Regions from separate parts of the Streptomyces sp. NPDC088116 genome, predicted to be linked through region 1. Evidence: riboswitches for the same ligand, from Rfam matches in the RefSeq annotation. Region 1 holds a riboswitch; the other holds the start of a gene.
The links. Region 1 has a riboswitch for glycine ahead of gcvT (glycine cleavage system aminomethyltransferase GcvT). Riboswitches for the same ligand answer to the same signal wherever they lie in the genome.

Region 1 (3,401 bases):
ACCGCCGAGGCGCAGCCGTCCGGAAGACGGCCCGATTCGACGCCGGTGAGGAGGCGGCCGACCGCGCGGAGGTGGCGGGCGAAGGCGTAGCCGGAGACTCCCCGGCCGCGCTCGCGCTGGCCCTCGCGGGCCACCTCGGGCGGGACGTCCAGCAGGACGATATGGAGCAGCCGGCCGCGGGCACGGGCCTCGCGGGCCAGCCAGCGCCGTACCCAGGCCTGCGTACCGCAGTCGTGGACGACGACGCTCGCGCCGGATCTCAGCGCCCGCCACAGCCCCGCGTAGTGCGCGATCCGGACGAGCGGGCGGTAGACGCCGTACGGCAGCCCAGTGGGCAGCCGCCGCTCCCAGCGGTCCCTGGTGTCCTGCGAGTCGATGCCGCCGCCCTCGGCGGCCCGCCGGATGAGGGTGGACTTGCCGCTGCCCGGCAGCCCGGAGACCACCACCACGTCCCCCGCCGCGAAGACCAGCCGTCCGGGCCCCCGGCCGCCTCGCGCCCGCAGATCCCGGACGACCGGCACGCCACGCGTCGCGGCCGCCCGCGCGGACGGGCCCGGTTTCGCGGGTACGGACGGGTCGGTGTTCGCGGGTGGTCCCTGATTGGTGGGCGGGCCCGGTTTCCCGGATCCGGCCGGCTTCCCGGTCGTGCTCCCGACGGCGCTCGCGGTCGCACTCCCGACGGCGCTCGCCGTCGCACTCCCGGTGGCACTGGCCGTACTGCCCGCGGTGGTCACGTATGCGCTGGACCTCTGCGACGTCATCGCCGTCCCCCTGTCAGCTCAGTCGGCCTGGTCCCATGAACCCTGCCCACAAAGTGTAAAGAAATGGCAATGCCCCACAAGCTTTTCATGGTGTGAGGCGCGTTATGGACCGGGCCGCCCCACTCGGGCACCACCCGTGCGATGATGTGCCCGCCAACTGCATACCGGCCGTTTGAATCCGCGCGGGAGAGTCCCGGTCACCGAGTGTGCCGGGCGCCGAAGGAGCAAGTTCCTCCCTTGAATCTCTCAGGCCCCGTACCGCGTGGATGAGGCAGATCTGAAAAGCGTGCCGCAGCTCTGCGGCTCCACCCAAGGTGCAAGTCATGACCCTCGGTACGAGTGGTCGTGATGAACCTCTCAGGTTCCGATGACAGATGGGGAGGATCGTCCTCGCCGTCATGCCCTGGGAGCCACACCGATGAGTCATGTCCCCCCGAGCAGCACCCCCACCGCCTCCGTCGAGGCCCCTCGCCTCACCGCGCTCGACTCCGTGCACCGCACGCTGGGCGCCACCATGACCGACTTCGCGGGCTGGGACATGCCGCTGCGCTACGGCAGCGAGCGCGACGAACACAACGCCGTCCGTACGAAGGCGGGCCTGTTCGACCTCTCCCACATGGGCGAGATCACCGTCTCCGGCCCGGCGGCCGGCGCGCTCCTCGACTACGCGCTGGTCGGCAATATCGGCGCCGTGGCCGTGGGCCGCGCCCGCTACACCATGATCTGCCAGGAGGACGGCGGGATCCTGGACGACCTGATCGTCTACCGCCTGGGCGACGACGAGTACATGGTCGTCGCCAACGCCTCCAACGCCCGGACCGTGCTGGACGCGCTGACCGCCCGCTCCGCGGGCTTCGACGCCGACGTACGCGACGACCGTGACGCGTACGCGCTGCTGGCCGTCCAGGGCCCCGAGTCCCCCGGCATCCTGAAGTCGCTCACCGATGCCGACCTGGACGGACTCAAGTACTACGCGGGCCTGCCCGGCACCGTCGCCGGGGTCCCCGCGCTGATCGCGCGCACCGGCTACACCGGCGAGGACGGCTTCGAGCTGTTCGTCGAGCCCCGGTACGCCGAACAGCTGTGGCAGGCACTGACCGAGGCCGGCGAGGGCGTCGGTCTGGTGCCCTGCGGCCTGTCCTGCCGCGACACGCTGCGGCTGGAGGCCGGGATGCCGCTGTACGGGAACGAGCTGTCCCCCGCCCTCACCCCGTTCGACGCGGGCCTCGGCCGGGTCGTGAAGTTCGAGAAGACATCGAACGGCGGCGACTTCGTCGGCCGGGCGGCGCTGGCCACCGCCGCCGAACTCGCCGCGGCCTCCCCGCCGCGCAAGCTGGTCGGCCTGATCGCCGAGGGCCGCCGCGTCCCGCGCTCCGGGTACCAGGTGGTCGCGGGCGACGCGGTGGTGGGCGAGGTCACCTCCGGCGCCCCCTCCCCCACCCTGGGCAAGCCGATCGCCATGGCGTACGTGGACGCCGCGCACGCCGAGCCCGGCACCACGGGCGTCGGTGTCGACATCCGCGGCTCCCACGAGCCGTACGAGGTCGTCGCGCTGCCCTTCTACAAGCGCCAGAAGTGACACGGACGCCTTCCGGCACCGGCCTACCGGTATCCCCGTCCCGGCCCGCTTCCCGGATCGGGTCCCGGCCCGCGTCTCGGTCCGCAAGACAGCTGTTCCCCACCACACCCCCGCGTACAGGAGAATTCAGGTCATGAGCAACCCCCAGCAGCTGCGCTACAGCAAGGAGCACGAGTGGCTGACGACCGCCGAGGACGGCGTGTCGACGGTCGGTATCACGGAGTACGCGGCCAACGCCCTCGGTGATGTCGTGTACGCCCAGCTCCCCGAGGTCGGTGAAACGGTGACGGCCGGCGAGACCTGTGGAGAGCTGGAGTCCACCAAGTCCGTCAGCGACCTGTACGCCCCGGTGACCGGTGAGGTCACCGAGACGAACCAGGACGTCGTGGACGACCCCTCGCTGGTGAATTCCGCCCCCTTCGAGGGCGGCTGGCTGTTCAAGGTCCGCGTCGCGGAGGAGCCGAAGGACCTGCTCTCCGCCGACGAGTACACGGAGTTTTCCGGCAACTGACGTGCCCCAGCAACAAGAGACCCCAGGGACTGTGATGTCTTCGAAGTCGCTTCTCAACACCTCGCTCCACGATCTCGACCCGGATGTCGCCGCCGCTGTCGACGCCGAGCTCCACCGCCAGCAGTCCACCCTCGAAATGATCGCCTCGGAGAACTTCGCGCCGGTCGCGGTCATGGAGGCGCAGGGCTCCGTACTGACCAACAAGTACGCCGAGGGCTACCCCGGCCGCCGCTACTACGGCGGCTGTGAGCACGTCGACGTGATCGAGCAGATCGCCATCGACCGCGTGAAGGCGCTGTTCGGCGCCGAGGCCGCGAACGTACAGCCGCACTCGGGCGCCCAGGCGAACGCGGCCGCGATGTTCGCGCTGCTCTCCCCCGGCGACACGATCATGGGTCTGAACCTCGCCCACGGCGGGCACCTGACCCACGGCATGAAGATCAACTTCTCCGGCAAGCTCTACAACGTCGTCGCGTACCACGTCGACGACGAGACCGGCACGGTCGACATGGCCGAGGTCGAGCGGCTGGCCAAGGAGTCCCGTCCGAAG
Region 2 (3,401 bases), on a different contig from region 1:
TACGACTTCTCCACGCTGACCCGCTCGGACACGCTGCGCGGGCCCACGGACGACCCGGGAGTGGTGCGGGAGGCCGCCGCGCGGCTGCTGGAGTCGGTGGACACCACCGGCGGGGTGCGGCTGCTGGGAGTGGGCGTGACAGGTCTCGCGGACTTCACGCAGGAGGATCTCTTCGCCCAGGCTGCGGCCGACGAACTCGCCACCACTCTTCGTGAGCCGGGCGCCGAGGCCGCGGCGGACATGGGGGCGCGGGACAAGGGCGCGGCGGATGCGGAGCAGGGGGTCGTGGGCGGGGCGGTGGCCACGGGCGGGCCCATCGTGGCGGAGGACGGGGTGGGCCCTGTGTCCCGGGCGCCGGAGACCGGGGGAGCGCCGCCCGCCGAGGTGTCCGTGGCGCCCGAGGAGCGACGATTCCCCGCCGGGCACGATGTACGCCACGCCGAGTTCGGGGCGGGCTGGGTGCAGGGCAGCGGGCTTCGGAGGGTCACCGTGCGGTTCGAGGAGCCGGGGTCCGCGCCGGGGCGGGTGCGGACGTTCTGGGTCGACGATCCCGATCTGGAACTCTCCGAGCCGCTGCCCCTGGTGCCGGCGGCGCCCGACGAAGCGGCGGACCGGGCGGACCGTAGGACGGGTCAGTCGTCCTGGCCGGCCAGGCGTCCGAAATCGCGCTGGGAGTCCTGATCGGACAGAGAGGCGGGCGGCTCCGGCGGCTCGGGATCAGGAAGAGCCAGACCGTAGTGGTGGTAGAGCTGGACTTCCTGCTCGGGAGAGAGGTGGCGGCCGACGCCGAAATCGGGGGCGTCCTTGATCAGCGCACGCTCGAACGGGATCCGTAGGCTGCCGTTCAGCAAGGAACTGGGCGCGAGGGGGACGAAGGCGTCGCGGCTGAAGAACCCGGTGCGGACGGCCGCCCACTCCGGTACTCCGGTGGCATCGTCGAGATACACCTCGTCCACCGTGCCGAGCTTGTGTCCGTCCTTGTCGAAGGCCTTGCGCCCTATCAGACTGCGCGGATCGATATCGGTCTCCACGGTCCCTCCAATTGGTCGCAACCGCTGCTAAACACTACAAAAGTGCAGAATGGGGGTGTCGGCCACTCGAAAGTTGTGGGCAAAGGTGCGCTGGTAGGCTGGCAAGCGGCTGCTGACCCCGTGCGGGAGAGTTCTCCGGTGAAATTGCCGGAGGCGCCGAAGGAGCAACTCCTCCCCGGAATCTCTCAGGCCCCCGTACCGCACGGACGAGGTCACTCTGGAAAGCAGGGCGGGCGCCGGACGGCTCCCGCTCTCACCGACGGTGAAAGCCGGACCGTTTCACGACGGACCGGTGAAGCTCTCAGGTCGAGATGACAGAGGGGGAGGCCATCCGGGCACCCGCGCCATGGTGCCCCTCGCAGGTCGTGACAGACCAGGAGGCCTCTCAATGACCGCCAACCGCATTCCGCTCTCCCAGCTGGAGCGAGGCACCCCCTTCGAGCAGCGCCACATCGGGCCCGACGCTGAGGCGCAGGCGAAGATGCTGGCGCAGGTCGGGTACGGGTCGCTCGACGAGCTGACCGCCGCCGCGGTGCCCGACGTGATCAAGAGCACGGAGGCGCTGGCGCTGCCCGATGCCCGTACCGAGGCAGAGGTCCTGGCCGAGCTGCGGTCCCTCGCGGACCGGAACAAGGTGCTGGCGCCCATGATCGGCCTCGGCTACTACGGCACCTTCACGCCGCCCGTGATCCTGCGCAACGTCATGGAGAACCCGGCCTGGTACACCGCGTACACGCCGTACCAGCCGGAGATCTCGCAGGGCCGTCTCGAGGCGCTGCTCAACTTCCAGACCGTGGTGGCCGAGCTGACCGGCCTGCCCACGTCGGGTGCCTCCCTGCTGGACGAGGGCACGGCGGCGGCGGAGGCCATGGCGCTCTCCCGCCGCGTCGGCAAGGTCAAGGACGGTGTCTTCCTGGTCGACGCCGACGCCCTGCCGCAGACCGTCGCCGTGATCCAGACACGTGCCGAGCCGACCGGCGTCGAGGTCGTGGTCGCCGACCTGAGCGAGGGAATCCCGGCCGAGGTCGCCGAGCGGGGCGTCTTTGGGGTGCTGATCCAGTACCCGGGCGCCTCCGGGGCCGTCCGGGACATCGGGCCGGTGGTCGAGCAGGCGCACGGTCTCGGCGCGATCGTCACCGTCGCCGCCGACCTGCTCGCGCTGACGCTCCTCACCTCCCCCGGTGAGCTGGGCGCGGACATCGCGGTGGGCACCACCCAGCGCTTCGGGGTGCCGATGGGCTTCGGCGGACCGCACGCCGGATTCATGGCCGTCCGGGAGAAGTTCGCGCGCAACCTGCCCGGCCGGCTCGTCGGGGTCTCCGTGGACGCCGACGGCAACAAGGCGTACCGGCTGGCGCTCCAGACCCGTGAGCAGCACATCCGCCGCGAGAAGGCCACCAGCAATATCTGTACCGCGCAGGTGCTCCTCGCCGTCATGGCCGGGATGTACGCGGTCCACCACGGCCCGGAAGGGCTGCGGGCCATCGCGCGGCGCACGCACCGGTACGCGGTGCTGCTCGCCGAGGGGCTGCGCGCGGGCGGCGCCGAGGTCGTGCACGGCGCGTACTTCGACACGCTGACCGTCCGGGTCCCCGGCCGGGCCGCCGAGGTGGTCTCCGCCGCCCGCGAGGGCGGGGTCAACCTCCACCTCGTGGACGCCGACCAGGTCTCCCTCGCCTGTGACGAGACCACCGGGCGGGCCCAACTGGCCGCCGTGTGGACCGCGTTCGGTGTCGACGGTGACATCGAGGAACTGGACGCGGCCACGGACGACGCCCTGCCGGACGCCCTGCTGCGGACCGACGACTATCTGACGCATCCGGTCTTCCACCAGTACCGTTCCGAGACCGCGATGCTGCGTTACCTGCGCCGGCTCGCCGACCGTGACTACGCGCTGGACCGGGGCATGATCCCGCTCGGTTCCTGCACCATGAAGCTGAACGCGACCACCGAGATGGAGCCGGTCACCTGGCCCGCGTTCGCGGCGCTGCACCCCTTCGCCCCGGCCGGGCAGGCGCAGGGCTATCTGACACTGATCCGTGAGCTGGAGGAGCGGCTGGCCGAGGTCACCGGTTATGACGCGGTGTCCCTCCAGCCCAACGCCGGTTCGCAGGGCGAGCTGGCCGGGCTGCTGGCCGTACGCGCCTACCACCGGGCCAACGGCGACACGGGGCGCACGGTCTGTCTCATCCCGTCCTCCGCGCACGGCACGAACGCCGCGAGCGCGGTGATGGCGGGGATGAAGGTCGTCGTCGTCAGGACGCGTGAGGACGGCGACGTCGACGTCGAGGACCTGCACGCCAAGATCGAGCAGTACGGCGACGAACTGGCCGTGCTGATGGTCACCTACCCGTCCACGCACGGTGTGTT

Region 2: linked by a shared signal. The riboswitch ahead of gcvP (aminomethyl-transferring glycine dehydrogenase) and the one ahead of gcvT (glycine cleavage system aminomethyltransferase GcvT) in region 1 are both predicted to bind glycine.

Annotation. Positions count from the first base shown of each region.
Region 1 is NZ_JBIUTF010000001.1:283,594-286,994, forward strand. Features, by position in the region: gene ACIOJD_RS01245 (AAA family ATPase) at 1-761, opposite strand, end outside; glycine riboswitch at 935-1,032, shown strand; gene gcvT (glycine cleavage system aminomethyltransferase GcvT) at 1,180-2,340, shown strand; gene gcvH (glycine cleavage system protein GcvH) at 2,474-2,851, shown strand; gene glyA (serine hydroxymethyltransferase) at 2,886-3,401, shown strand, end outside.
Region 2 is NZ_JBIUTF010000003.1:9,600-13,000, forward strand. Features, by position in the region: gene ACIOJD_RS12555 (DNA polymerase IV) at 1-681, shown strand, start outside; gene ACIOJD_RS12560 (PRC-barrel domain-containing protein) at 633-1,031, opposite strand; glycine riboswitch at 1,145-1,242, shown strand; gene gcvP (aminomethyl-transferring glycine dehydrogenase) at 1,420-3,401, shown strand, end outside.